Regions from separate parts of the Bacillus sp. z14 (2026) genome, predicted to be linked through region 2. Evidence: predicted binding sites of a transcription regulator. Region 2 holds the regulator's gene; each other region holds the start of a gene.
What was found. The regulator Rex, encoded in region 2, represses fermentation and respiration genes when NADH is low (regulators of the CRP and FNR family bind a similar motif). The targets are predictions, from matches to a motif close to TTGTGAAATATTTCACAA.
Positions count from the first base shown of each region.

Region 1: arcA (arginine deiminase) is a predicted target of Rex. The motif match lies at 2,037-2,054, and genes of this name have one in related genera.
Region 3: AC4G3O_RS08225 (formate/nitrite transporter family protein) is a predicted target of Rex. The motif match lies at 2,244-2,261, and genes of this name have one in related genera.
Region 4: AC4G3O_RS04205 (cytochrome ubiquinol oxidase subunit I) is a predicted target of Rex. The motif match lies at 2,074-2,091, and genes of this name have one in related genera.

Region 1 covers NZ_JBZFQK010000003.1:123,052-126,643, reverse strand. Annotated here, with positions in the region: gene argS (arginine--tRNA ligase) at 1-1,052, opposite strand, end outside; T-box leader at 1,105-1,315, opposite strand; gene argR (arginine repressor) at 1,458-1,913, shown strand; gene arcA (arginine deiminase) at 2,145-3,377, shown strand; gene argF (ornithine carbamoyltransferase) at 3,426-3,592, shown strand, end outside.
Region 2 covers NZ_JBZFQK010000006.1:8,231-11,822, forward strand. Annotated here, with positions in the region: gene AC4G3O_RS16510 (ABC-F family ATP-binding cassette domain-containing protein) at 1-745, opposite strand, end outside; gene AC4G3O_RS16515 (redox-sensing transcriptional repressor Rex) at 1,385-2,044, shown strand; gene AC4G3O_RS16520 (YdiK family protein) at 2,081-2,293, opposite strand; gene AC4G3O_RS16525 (CPBP family intramembrane glutamic endopeptidase) at 2,290-3,021, opposite strand; gene groES (co-chaperone GroES) at 3,322-3,592, shown strand, end outside.
Region 3 covers NZ_JBZFQK010000002.1:450,532-454,123, reverse strand. Annotated here, with positions in the region: gene AC4G3O_RS08235 (SDR family oxidoreductase) at 1-21, opposite strand, end outside; gene AC4G3O_RS08230 (peptide chain release factor 3) at 151-1,734, opposite strand; gene AC4G3O_RS08225 (formate/nitrite transporter family protein) at 2,337-3,173, shown strand; gene AC4G3O_RS08220 (AAA family ATPase) at 3,234-3,592, opposite strand, start outside.
Region 4 covers NZ_JBZFQK010000001.1:890,390-893,981, forward strand. Annotated here, with positions in the region: gene AC4G3O_RS04195 (M3 family oligoendopeptidase) at 1-724, opposite strand, end outside; gene AC4G3O_RS04200 (hypothetical protein) at 951-1,724, shown strand; gene AC4G3O_RS04205 (cytochrome ubiquinol oxidase subunit I) at 2,123-3,514, shown strand; gene cydB (cytochrome d ubiquinol oxidase subunit II) at 3,511-3,592, shown strand, end outside.

The DNA.
Region 1 (3,592 bases), on a different contig from region 2:
AATCCAAGTTTCTTTAAAACAGCTTTAAGCTGTTTAAAATGTAAGGATTGTTCATTTCCGACTACATATACAGCCTTGGCAAAGTCGTAGGTACGGTAACGGTATAAAGCAGCTGATAAATCCCGTGTTACATAAAGAGTCGCACCATCGGATTTTTTGATTAAACAAGGTGTTAATCCCTCTTCCTCTAATTTGACTACCATGGCACCCTGATCTTCTACAAGCAGGCCGCTATTCTCAATTATTTCTATAACCTCTGCCATCTTATCATTATAAAAAGCTTCCCCATTAAAAGAGTCGAATTGAATGCCAAGCAGCTCATATATTTTCTCGAATTCCTTCAGGGATTCTTCTTTGAACCATTTCCATAATTTCGTGGCTTCTTCGTCCCCATCTTCCAGCTTTTTGAACCAGTCACGTCCCTGTTGCTCTAGCTCAAGTTCTGTTTCGGCTTTTTCATGAAAGATAATATATAACTTTAAAAGTTCGCTGATGGGACTCTTTTTAACTTTTTCTTCATTTCCCCAAGCTTTATAGGCTACAATTAATTTTCCGAATTGAGTGCCCCAATCACCAATGTGATTAATTTTAACAGGGGTATAACCGCATTTTTTAATAATATTGGCTATAGAGGCTCCGATTACTGTGGAGCGAAGGTGCCCCATCGAAAAGGGCTTGGCGATATTGGGTGAAGACATATCAATTGCGATATTTTCACCATGTCCAAGAGAAAGTGTGCCGTACTGATGTTGATCAGTTAATATCGTATTCATTACTCTTTCACTGATAGACTTTTTATCGAGGAAAAAGTTAACATACGGTCCAATAGCTTTTACATCCTCATAACGTTCATCCTTTAGTTGGTCAGCTAATGTTACTGCAATTTTCTGCGGAGATTGCTTCCACAGTTTTGCGAGAGTGAAACAGGGAAATGCCAAATCTCCATGCTCTTTGTTCTTTGGGGTTTCGACCAAAGACAAGCATGTTTCAAGATTTAAGTCACCTTTTAGTACTTCATTCATATGAGAAGCTACATCTAGTTTTATATCCATATCCTCAGCCTCCAGTAAAATATAATAAAAAAAGCCCGCCTCTTAAAAATCTTTAAGAGACGGGCTGTAAACCCGCGGTACCACTCTGCTTGTTCTAATGAACCACCTTAACTTTATAACGGAAAAGTCCGGCCCAAACTACTAAAGTTGTTCGAATGAGCATTTCAGAAGGGCGTTCCTTAAAACCATTAATACCAGGCTCTCACCATTCCCGGCTCGCTATAATTTGTATTTTAAGTACTATTCTTCATCATAAATATTATCTTTATTATTTTATATACAAATAGTATAGAAATTCCGAATAGAAAGTCAATACAAAATATTCTTTTGTATGAATATATTGCTCATCTATGCACAAATGAGTATAAATAGAATTATAGAACTTAGTAAAAGGAGTATTTTATTATGAATAAGGAAAAAAGACTCGCTATTATTAAGCAGGTAATTCAGAATAATGAAATTAAAACTCAGGAACAGCTGGTCGAAGAATTATCTAAGCAAGGGTTGCATATTACACAAGCCACCATTTCTCGAGATATCCGGGAATTAAGCCTGGTAAAATATCCATCTAAGACCGGAGGGACGAAGTATGGATTTATCGGAGATCATAAGTACAATGACACAATGAAACTACGTAAAAAAATGCAAGACGCATTATTAAATATTGAAAGAATAGAATATTTTATTATCCTAAAAGTATTACCTGGCCATGCCCACTCATTTGGGGCAATTTTAGATGAACTTGAGTGGGAAGAGAAGGCGGCAACTATATGTGGGAATGATACCTGTATGATTATTTGCCGTACAATCCATCAAGCAGAGGCCCTGGAAGAAAGGTTAAGAACAGTTGCAAATTTATAAGAAATATTTTTTTATATTTCAAGTATGATATGCAAAAAAATATACATAGTTATGCGAAATAATAGGAAATTAAAAATAATTAATTGAATATTCATACATAAACTTTTCTATTTAAAGAGATTTATGTGAGGATTTACACATTTTTTGTGTGTAAAAAATCACAAATCTCTTTTTTTCGTTCCTTTACACTAAAAATGTAAGAAAAATAAGGTGTGCAGGAGGAAAGGCAATATGACAAATCCAATTCATGTTACTTCTGAAATCGGCACTTTAAAAACTGTAATGTTAAAGCGTCCCGGAAAAGAAGTAGAAAATCTTACTCCGGAATATCTGGAGAGACTATTGTTTGATGATATTCCTTATTTGCCGATTATTCAGGAAGAGCACGATTATTTTGCTAATACACTAAGAGATCAAGGAATAGAAGTTTTATACCTTGAGAAGCTTGCTGCAGAATCTCTTACAAATCCTGAAGTGAAAGAGGAATTTGTTAGCCGCATGCTTGAAGAAAGCAATGCAAAGGTACAGGGTACATTTGAAAATCTTAAAGAGTATTTATTATCATTTTCAAATGAAGACATGGTTGACAAAATTATGTCCGGTATCCGCAAAAATGAACTGGAGATCAGCAAAAAAACACATTTGTATGAATTGATGGAAGACCATTATCCATTCTATACAGATCCAATGCCAAACCTGTATTTTACGCGGGACCCGGCAGCAGCTATCGGAAACGGTTTAACAATTAATAACATGCGCGAACCTGCAAGACGCAGAGAGTCCATGTTCATGGAATATATTATCAAGCATCATCCACGTTTTGCTGGTAAAGATGTTCCTGTATGGCTTGACCGTACTTATCATAACCCAATTGAGGGGGGAGATGAACTGGTATTAAGCCCAGAAGTAGTCGCAATCGGTGTTTCAGCAAGAACATCTGCTAAAGCAATCGAAAAATTCGCGCTTAGCATCTTGAATAAACAAAATCAATTCAAGAAAGTAATAGCTATTGAAATACCTAGCTGCCGTGCATTCATGCACCTGGATACTGTATTTACAATGGTAGACTACAATAAATTTACAATGCATCCGATGATTCAGGGACCTGGCGGTAAAATGAATATTTACATCCTTGAAAAAGGCGCTGATGAATTTAATGTAAATATCACACACCGTACTGACATTAAAGAGACTTTAAAAGAAGTGCTTAACTTGCCTGAACTTGAAATCATCCTTTGTGGTGACGGAGATGAAATCGCAGCTCCACGTGAACAGTGGAATGATGGTTCCAATACACTGGCGATTGCACCTGGTGTAGTTGTTACATATGACCGTAACTATATCTCAAACGAGTGCTTACGCAAACATGGTGTAAAAGTTATTGAAATCAAAAGCTCTGAATTGTCTCGTGGCCGTGGGGGCCCACGCTGCATGAGCATGCCTCTAGTACGTGAAGACATTTAATAAAAGATTTAGTTGATTAAAAGGTTATCGTTGGAGGGAGTATATAAAATGATTAAAACAAGACCAGACCTTAAAGGTAGAAGTTTCTTGGCTGAGAAAGATTTCACTGAAGAAGAATTCTTACACATGATTGATTTTGCTGCTGAGTTAAAGGAAAAGAAAAAACAAGGCATTCCTCACCGTTATATGGAAGGTAAAAATATTGCCTTATTATT
Region 2 (3,592 bases):
TGTAATTCCCTGTATATTTCTTAATTGATGTTCGGGAAAGCTCCATTACTTGATGGACAACCTTATCAAGGAAATAACGATCATGGGAAACAATTAGGATAGCGCCAGGGTAAGATTGAAGATAGCCTTCGAGCCAGCTTAATGTATCGATATCAAGATGGTTGGTCGGCTCGTCTAGAATCAGTAAATCAGGTTTCGTTAATAATAATTTACCTAGTGCAAGCCTGGTTTTTTGGCCGCCGCTTAAGGAATTAATAGATGTAGTATAATCATAATCCGAGAAACGCAGACCGTGTAAGACAGAACGTACATCTGCTTCCATTTGGTAACCGCCAGAATTTTTAAATTGCTCCTGGAGACGATCGTAATCTTTTAATACCCGGTTATATTTTTGTTCATCATTGTAGACAGAAGGATCAGCCATAGATTTTTCCAATAATCTCAATTCATCTTCTTGTTTTTGTAAGCCTTCAAAAACAGAGATCATTTCATCCCAAATAGAGCGGTCTGATTGGAGACCGGTATTTTGAGCCAAATATCCAATCGAAACATCTTTTGGCTTATAGATCTCCCCACTGTCATGTGAAAGGTGACCTGCAATGATCTTAAGCAGGGTGGATTTTCCTGCACCGTTTCTGCCAACAAGTGCTATACGGTCTTTCGTTTGAACTTCGAGCTTAATAGTAGATAAAATTGCTTCAGCTCCATAATATTTGGATACATTATTAACTTGTAAAATAATCATATTCTCACCTCAAGAAGTACATACCTTAAGTGTAGCCTACTCTTGATAAGCACCGCAACTTAATAGAAAATTTGTGAATACTCACACAAAAATTACCAAAAATGATAGAAATATTATAGAATAGGAATAGGAGAATAAACTTTCAGTGAATTTACGTGCTTTATTAATCAGGAAAGATCCCATATGATTGGTATCGCGGAGGTAACCTGGAAACAATCAGAACCGCTAGTCCTAGTATTTTGCTCGAATATAAAATTAACGAATCATTGATAAAAAAGCGGCGTATTATACATAGCTAAGATAGTTAGAATTATGGTAGTGAAGAAAACTTCTGATATAATTTCTATGTGGTACCCGGGCACTCCAAGGATTAGATATTGATTTTATATGGAAAAAAGCTGAAAATATGAATAGATTAATTATTCGTATAATCTTAAAAACGAAAGTAAGAAATAACAGCTGTTTCAGCAATACTTGATTAACCTTATATGTTATGTGCAAAGCAATCGAAAAATCAATGGTTATTGAAGGAAACTATTTTCATTGGAAAACCGGGGGGTAAAACCAGTCGGGATTATCAAAGGCAGTTTTGATATATGGAGTAACGATTGACAAGAAAGAATAGGGAGAAGGGAATTAATTTTGCAGGAAAATACTAAAATACCGCAGGCTACAGCCAAACGACTTCCATTATATTATCGTTTTATACAAAATCTACACGCGTCAGGAAAACTACGAGTTTCTTCCGCAGAACTAAGTGAAGCTGTTAAAGTAGATTCAGCTACTATACGAAGAGATTTCTCGTACTTTGGTGCTTTAGGTAAAAAAGGGTATGGTTACAATGTTAATTATCTATTATCCTTCTTTAGAAAAACTCTCGATCAAGATGAGATTACAAAGGTAGCTCTAATTGGAGTCGGGAATCTAGGTACAGCTTTCTTAAATTATAATTTTATGAAAAATAATAATACAAAGATTGAAATGGCGTTTGATGTTTCTCCTGATAAAGTAGGAACCCTTATAGGGGATGTTCCGCTCTATCATATGGATGAACTGGAGAAAAAACTTGAAAAGCAAGATATTAGTGTAGCTATTTTAACAGTTCCATCACAGGTTGCCCAATCTATTACAGATCGTTTAGTGGCTGCGAACATTAAGGCTATTTTAAACTTTACGCCGGCACGTCTGAATGTGCCAGACAGCATTCGTGTCCATCATATTGACCTTGCAGTCGAATTGCAATCATTAGTATATTTTCTTAAACATTATCCATCCGGAAATACGGAAGATACAGAATAAAAAATCTCGAAGGTTTTCCCTCCGAGATTTTTTTTGTTATTCTTTTGGTTTTTCACTTTTCATTTTCTTTATTTGCTTATGAATCATCACCAAGCGGATTCCTGAACCAACATCAAGTGTAGCCAGTATGATCAGGAAATAGGTAAAGAAATCCCAACCGCTGCGTGATACATTTTGAACAGCAAAAAATATAAAAATAGCACCTAAAATTAAGTAAGTCGTTGCCATATACAACGGTGAACGTCTCATAACAAACCTCCGATAAAGCTTTGAACTTTATTAAGCTCTTCCATATTTTTTAATATATCATCTTTGTAAAGTGATTGTACGATTACAACTAATGTATTCATAGTAATGTGGGCAAAAATAGGAACAAGGATTCTCTTTGTTTTAACATATAAATAAGCAAATGTGAATCCCATTGCTGTATAAAGCAGGATATGTACAAATTCCATGTGAGCAACGGCAAAGATCAGTGAACTGATTAACGCGCTCAGGAAGAAATTCAATCGCTTGTGTAATGTGCCAAAGATAATTTTCCTAAAGACAATCTCTTCTAAAAATGGCCCAAGTACAGAACTGACTACCATAACAAGCGGTACTGCCTCAATGAGACCGAGTATATTCTGTGTATTTTCAGACCCGGTAGGAATACCAATAATTCGTTCGATATTACCAGCTATAGATTGTGAAAACAAAGCAAGAAATACTCCGCCAATTGCCCAGCCGATCGAAGCTCCCACACTTGCCTGATCGCCTAAGCTTCTATTATTTTTTTCATATCTCAGTAGGACTAGAGTAATGATAGAAGCCAGAATAAAGCTTATAACAATCCAATACCCTGCAGCCAATACTTCTATCCGTTCCGCGGGGATATTCGTGTTCGATAAGAAAACCAGCATAATTGGGATACCAAGAATAGAAGAAAATTGCATGGCAATATAGGTAATGAGAATTGACCAGTAATATTTTTTCAAATAGAAAAACTCCCTTAATCTTTTATATAGATATTAGATTGCGTATATCTTTAATTTTAACCGTTTTTACCTCATAGTTACAATTGCGAAACATTTTCCTTCTCTTCATCTACCAAACTGAAATAAAAAGGATATTTAGACCTTATTTGGGTAAGATAAATAAATGGTGATAAAATTTAAAAATTTTAACTAATATTACTTGCAAATCATTGGTTCTTTATTTAAACTATAAATTGTGTTAGCACTCAACGATGATGAGTGCTAATAAAAATGGAGATAACTTTAAGGAGGTAGTTTTACTTGTTAAAGCCACTAGGAGATCGCGTTGTGATTGAACTTGTCGCACAAGAGGAAAAAACTGCAAGCGGCATCGTGTTACCAGACACTGCCAAAGAAAAACCATCTGAAGGCAAAATTGTAGCGGTAGGAACAGGCCGTGTCCTTGAGAATGGTGAGCGAGTAGGATTGGAAGTATCTGAAGGCGATCATATTATCTTCTCTAAATATTCAGGTACAGAAATTAAATACGAAGGTAAAGAATACTTAATTTTACGTGAAAGCGACATTTTGG
Region 3 (3,592 bases), on a different contig from region 2:
AAAAAAATAGACATGTTTCATTGTTTCACTCTCCTAATCTTCTTTCCACTATTGTAAGAATATTTAGAAAAATATGTCAACGGTTAATTGTTATATAACAGAAAAAAGCAGGATTTAACCCTATATAGGCTAAATCCTGCTTAAATTTAGTTAACGTTCGTGCTGATCCATTGGATTATATAGTTCTATAGAAGGATTTTTTTCCTGGAACCAACGCAGTGCAAAATCATTTTCGAATAAGAAAGCATATTGATCATAGCGATCGCGTACCAAAAGACTTCTTGAACTTGAAAGCTTTTCATCGATTTTTTCATTCGTTGTCCAACGGGCAATCTTGTCACCCATTCTTTCCATGATAACTTCTGTATTATACTCATTTTTCATACGGTGCTCAAATACCTCAAACTGTAACTGTCCGACTGCTCCAAGAATATAGGATTCAATCCCAACTGTTTTAAATAATTGAATGGCACCTTCCTGTACAAGCTGATTAATTCCCTTGTGAAAATGCTTTTGTTTTAATACATTTTTAGCGCTGACACGTACAAACATTTCAGGTGTAAATTGTGGCAGACGTTCGAAAGAAAATGCTTCTTTTCCTGAAGTTAGCGTATCACCAATCTGATAGGTTCCTGTATCATATAATCCGATAATATCTCCTGCTACTGCTTCAGCAATATTGTTTCTTTCCTCTGCAAGAAATTGTGTTGAATTATTAAGTTTCATAGGCTTGCCTGTTCGGCTTAATTGAACAGTCATCCCACGTTCAAACTTACCTGAGCAAATGCGCAAAAAGGCAATTCGGTCACGGTGCATCGGATTCATATTTGCTTGGATTTTAAATATAAATCCTGAAAAAGTATCCTGAACGGGTTCAACCGGCCCCACGGATGATGGTCTTGGCTGAGGCTTTGGCGCAAACTCTAAATACGTATCCAAAAATGTCTGAACGCCAAAATTAGTAAGGGCACTTCCAAAGAATACAGGAATTAATTCACCATTTCTGACTTTTTCACGCGAAAATTCATTTCCTGCTTCATTTAACAATAACACTTCTTCCAATGTTTGCTCATATAAAGGAGACTCAACAATAGAGTGATTTTCATCTTCTACTTCGCCTTCTTCATTCAATTTTAAGTATCTCTCTTCATCTTCAGCCTTAAACATTTCAATTCGGTTATAATAACGGTCATAAATACCGAAGAAGTCTTTACCCATCCCGATTGGCCAGTTCATTGGATAGGATTCTATTCCAAGCACTTCCTCCAACTCAGCCAATAGCTCAAGCGGCAATTTACCTTGGCGATCCATTTTATTAATAAATGTGAAAATAGGAATTCCTCTCATGCGACAAACCTTAAATAATTTCAATGTTTGTGCTTCAATCCCTTTGGCAGCATCAATAATCATAACTGCGCTATCAACAGCCATTAATGTACGGTACGTATCTTCACTGAAATCTTGGTGTCCAGGTGTGTCGAGGATATTAACACGGGTCCCATTATAGTCAAACTGCATAACACTAGAGGTTACGGAAATTCCACGCTGCTTCTCAATTTCCATCCAGTCGCTTGTCGCATATTTACCGGTTTTACGTCCTTTTACAGTTCCAGCGTCACGGATTGCGCCACCAAATAAGAGCAACTTTTCTGTTAACGTCGTTTTACCTGCGTCAGGGTGAGAAATAATTGCAAAGGTTCTTCTTGATTCTATCTGTTCTTTTAAATTTGTCATGTAAGCCATCCTTTTATATATAGTAAAACTTCATAAATCTATTCATCTTGGATCTACATCTCCAATGATACTTTGATGTTGTAAAAAGAAAATAACCACTTTAACAATTCTTATTAAAATCAAAATCCATCTTATCAAATATACCATGTAAAAAAATAATATGTGAATAGGCGAATCATAAGTTTTAATCAAACAGTCATATTTTCTCATATGTAGTGAATTACAGTCAATTAGTGTCCGTTTAAGTATTTCGCAATTCTTTGGGGCAAGGTAAGATAACATAAAAAAAACGAGCATTATTGCCCGTCCTTTAAGCTACTTTTTTCTTATTGGTTAATTTTTTTGTAATATAGCTGATCACGAAAGGTGCAGCTGCTGCAATAACTCTTTTTAAGATTTTACTTTTCAAGATAATCACCATCCTTATACTTACCTTACCCGTATTCGGTGGAAGATAATCACAAGATTTACGCAAGTTTACCTTATTTGAATAAAAGAGGCTATCAGAAAAGTGAATAATTTCACAAGCTTATTGATTAATTATAGAAGTCATAGTAGTTTATTTAGTAGACGTTTTTTCAGCATAGGAGGAATTTAACATCATGGAAGAACAAGGATTACAGTATTTAGTTGCCCTTGCAAAGAAAAAGAAAAGGCTGTTAGACCATTTTCCTCTTCATTATTTCTTAAGAGCGATGATGGCAGGAATATTTGTAGGGTTTGTAATCATTACCTGCTTTAGAACAGGAGAATATTTCAGGGTAGCCGACTCACCTTTTGCATACCTATTCCCGGCACTTTTCTTTGGTATCGCATTAATACTCATTATTTACGGTGGGGCAGAGCTATTTACCGGTAATACCGCTTATTTCACTGTCGCTTATATGCGTAATGAGGTAACTCTCAGAGATTTAGGCCGAAACTGGGGCGCTTGTTATCTTGGCAATGCTGTTGGGGCAATCTTCTTTGCCATTTTATTTTACCTTACAGGCATATTCAGCCACATTCCAAACGAGCATTTAATGCACGAAATTGTTTCTTATAAAATGCATGGATCTGTTTCAGCTTTATTCTTTAAAGGAATCCTTTGTAACTGGCTTGTTTGTTTAGCTTGTTACTTGCCTAGCCAAGTAAAAGGTGACGGAGCTAAAATGGCAATGATGATTGCAGTTGTATTTTTATTCTTCTCATCAGGCTTTGAACATAGCATTGCAAACTTATCATTATTCTCAATTGCATTAGTATCACCACATCCTGATACCATTACAATCGGAAATGCCATCTACAATTTGATTCCTGTTACTTTGGGTAATATTGTCGGTGGAGCAATATTTGTAGGAATGTTATATCAGTTCTTAAGTAAATCAAGCACAAAGCTTCAATTACAGGACAACATGAATAAAATCTCTGAAATCACTGAGAAAGAAAATACAAAATAATAAAGTGAACCAAGAAAAAGAAGACCAATTCATAAAGTTTGAATTGGTCTTCTTTTAATTTCAGCTCATGACGGCCTCTTTATGAATGTGAATCAATTGATACTCCTCATGCGACAATGTTTCCTCCAACAAATCCAATAAATGATAATGATGAGTGAAAAAGATAACTTGAGTTTTTTTCGATAATTCTTTTAAGATAGATAACGTAATTTTTGAACGTTCATTATCAAAGTGAACAAGAATATCATCGACAATAAATGGAATAGGTTCATTTTCCTCACAATATTTTTCTATGCTTGCAACTCTTAAGGATAAATACAATTGATCTTTTGTTCCATCACTCATCGCGTCTATTCCAATTTTCTCGTTATTTCTTAAACCCAGTAGTACTTCTTCATCCTTTTCATTATAATCAACAG
Region 4 (3,592 bases), on a different contig from region 2:
CCAAACGGAAGCCGCCTAAATGATTAATCGTGTCAGCAAACAAAGGGGCTTTTTCTCCCCAGGCTTTTTCCCATTTCTTGAAAATTTCCGCTCGGACTTCTGGATTAGGATCGTCGTGCATCTTATTAAAAGCTTGGCCAGCTGATAAATGAACAGTCTCGCCATCTTCATTTGTATAAGGAATCTCAATCATTTTTACAAGTGAATCGTAATGGGTACTCCACCCGACATATCCATCTACGCGCAATGCATTAATGAGTGCTTCTTCAGCTTCCGATAATTGTTCCTTACCATGTTCCCTTTGCTCATTAATATAGAAAGCTATTTCACTAATTTCTGGTTGTTCGATGATTTCTTGCCAGACAGCATCATTTATTTGGACAAGTTTAATTGTAAATCCTGTAAAAACTGTTTCGAATTCACTTATTAATGTGTATACTTCTCCATTTAATTGATCCGCCTTTGTATCATGGACATTTTGGGCAGTAGCACATTCAAGAAATGCCGATACCTGATAGATTGCTTTTTGCAGTACCTCTGTTTGTTTTAATATAGAAACAATCTCTTTGGTACCGCTAACGTCTGAAGGAGCCTGCCAAGCTTTTACTGCCCCTTTGTATGTATTTAACAGCTCTTTGATTTCAGCTAATTTTGATAGTAATTCAGGTGACTCAGAGCCATTTGGAAATATGTTATCCAAATTCCATGTTAGAGAGTAATTCATTCAAAAACCTCCTGTCTTTTCACAATTTTCAGTATACAACTTTTATTACCAGTTGGATATATATTTTCCTCAATAATAGTACTGTCTCCCATATGCTATCTACTCATCCTCTTGAACCTCTTGATTGGTTACCCTTTTTAATATATAAAGTAAAACTTTTTATCTATCCAATATTATTCCGTATAATGAGAGTTAATACAGCACGAAGAAAATAAGGAGACAGGTTATGGGATATTTTCAATCAGAGGAGACTTATCAATTATTAAATGCAGTAGGAGAAAATATTTTTATTTGTGATGATCAATTAACCATCATATTTATCAATCGTTACGCTGACAAATTAATTCAATGTCTAAGTCCTTTTACCGGTTTATCAAGTAAGGAAGAATATATCGGGAGAAACATAGCAGAATTTGATCAAGGGGGGAACTGCAAGAGGACAATACTCGAAAACGATTCCTTCCCCAATACCAGCAGAATTATATTTTTCAATAAATACACAGCTAAGATTGCAATAAGTCCCTTTACATTCAACAATGGTTTAACAGGTTATATGCTCACTTGGAAGGATGTAACCGATTATGAAGAAGAAATACATAAAGGGCATTCGATGATGGAAGAAATGTATGCTCCTATCATCAAAACAATTCTGGATGATGTACTTTTAATGCCCATTACTGGATTTTTGTCGGAAGATCGTCTTCATAAGATCAAAGAGAAGGCTTTATATGAAAGCTCTGATAAACAGGCTTCCTATATGGTGATTGATTTTACTAGCGTAACTTCACTGGATGACGAATATATTGTGGCAGAGCTGGAGGTCATCTCTCAATCCCTTGCTTTATTGGGTACAGAAGCTATATATACAGGCCTGTCCACTACTCTTGTCCGCCAAATCGTAAACCAGGGAACAAAAATAAAGAATGAAACATTTGCTACGTTTAATCAGGCTATGAATCATATCTGCAAAATAAAAGGCTACAAGTTGGTAAAATATTAATCTTGATCTTCCTCTTCAGCTTGATTTATTAAAATCAAGCTGTTCTTTTTGTCAACTGATTTGCAAACGAATGACAATTCGTTTGCGCAGCTTTTGTGACAATATTGTTTCATAAATTTGAATTAATTATAGTAATTTTAGTTTAGTTATAGATATTTGCAAATTATAGGACTATTATATCTAATATAAACAAGGTCATTGTAAATTTAACTAATTATTAATATATACATAGGGATAACCTACTAAACAATTTAAACTATTTAAGCCAACTCTTCATTCACGCAAAAATAATTAGTTACTTTTATAATAGAGGTGACAGCACTTTATAAATGGTTTTTTTTCGTCTGTTTTGTGAATGAATGAACAATGCATAAGAATTGAAAGGTGTGAACAGTTAAATGGAAGTATTGGATCTCGCTAGGTTTCAGTATGCAGCAACTACAATCTATCACTTCTTCTTTGTACCACTATCCATTGGATTGGTATTTTTAGTTGCTATTATGGAGACATTGTATTTTTTTAAGAAAAAAGAAATTTATTTGGACATGGCAAAGTTTTGGGGAAATATCTTTCTCATCTCTTTTGCTGTCGGAGTAGTTACAGGAATTATCCAAGAATTCCAGTTTGGAATGAACTGGTCAGAATACTCCCGCTTTGTCGGAGATGTATTTGGTGTTCCATTGGCTATTGAAGCCTTACTGGCTTTCTTTTTAGAATCCACATTCATTGGTGTATGGATGTTTGGGCGTGACCGATTGCCAAGATGGGTTCATTTACTATCTATATGGCTTGTATCAATCGGTACCATTTTTTCTGCCTTGTTTATTCTCGCTGCGAACTCTTTTATGCAGGAACCAGTTGGGATTGCGATTGAGAATGGCAAAGCTGTATTAAATGATTTCGGGGCATTTATCACAAATCCTCAGCTGCTTGTTGAATTTCCACATACGGTCTTTGGGGCTTTTGCAACCGGAGCCTTCGTAGTAGCTGGGATCAGTGCATTTAAAATATTGAAAAAGCAAAACTTAGATGTATTTAAGAAATCATTTACGATCGCTATGATTGTGGCGATGATCTCAGGACTTGGAATCGCATTTACTGGTCACTGGCAGGCACAGCATTTAATGTCCTCACAGCCTATGAAAATGGCAGCCAGTGAAGGTTTATGGGAAGATAGCGGTGACCCGGCAAGCTGGTCGCTAATTGCTAATATTGATGAAGAAACCCGTGAAAACAAGTGGTCTGTTGAAATCCCTTATGCTTTAAGTATCTTAGCCTATAATAGCTTTGAGGGATCTGTAGAAGGAATGAATACACTCCAGGAGAAATACACAGAGCTTTATGGTGAAGGCGATTATATCCCGCCGGTAGGAGCTGTTTATTGGAGCTTCCGCATTATGGTTTTCGCTGGTGCTATTATTATGGGCTTAGCAGCCTTAGGACTATTATTTATCAAGAAAAATAACCTAATAAATCAATCACTCTATTTAAAAGCAATGGTTGGAGCAATAGCCCTTCCTTTTATCGCCAATACAGCTGGCTGGATTATGACTGAAATTGGCCGGCAGCCTTGGACAGTCTTTGGATTATATACGACTGCACAGTCCGTATCCCCTAATGTTACTGCAGGACAGCTGTTAACATCGATTATTGTATTTTTGGGGGCCTATACTGTTCTTGCTGTCGTATTAATCACTCTTATTGTGAAACAAATTAAAAAAGGACCATACCAAACCACTGATACAAAACCAGATGTAGATTTATTTGACAAGGAGGCCTTTGGAGCATGAGTCTAAATGAGTTATGGTTTATCCTTGTAGCTGTTTTATTTATTGGTTTCTTTATTCTTGAAGGCTTTGACTTTGGCG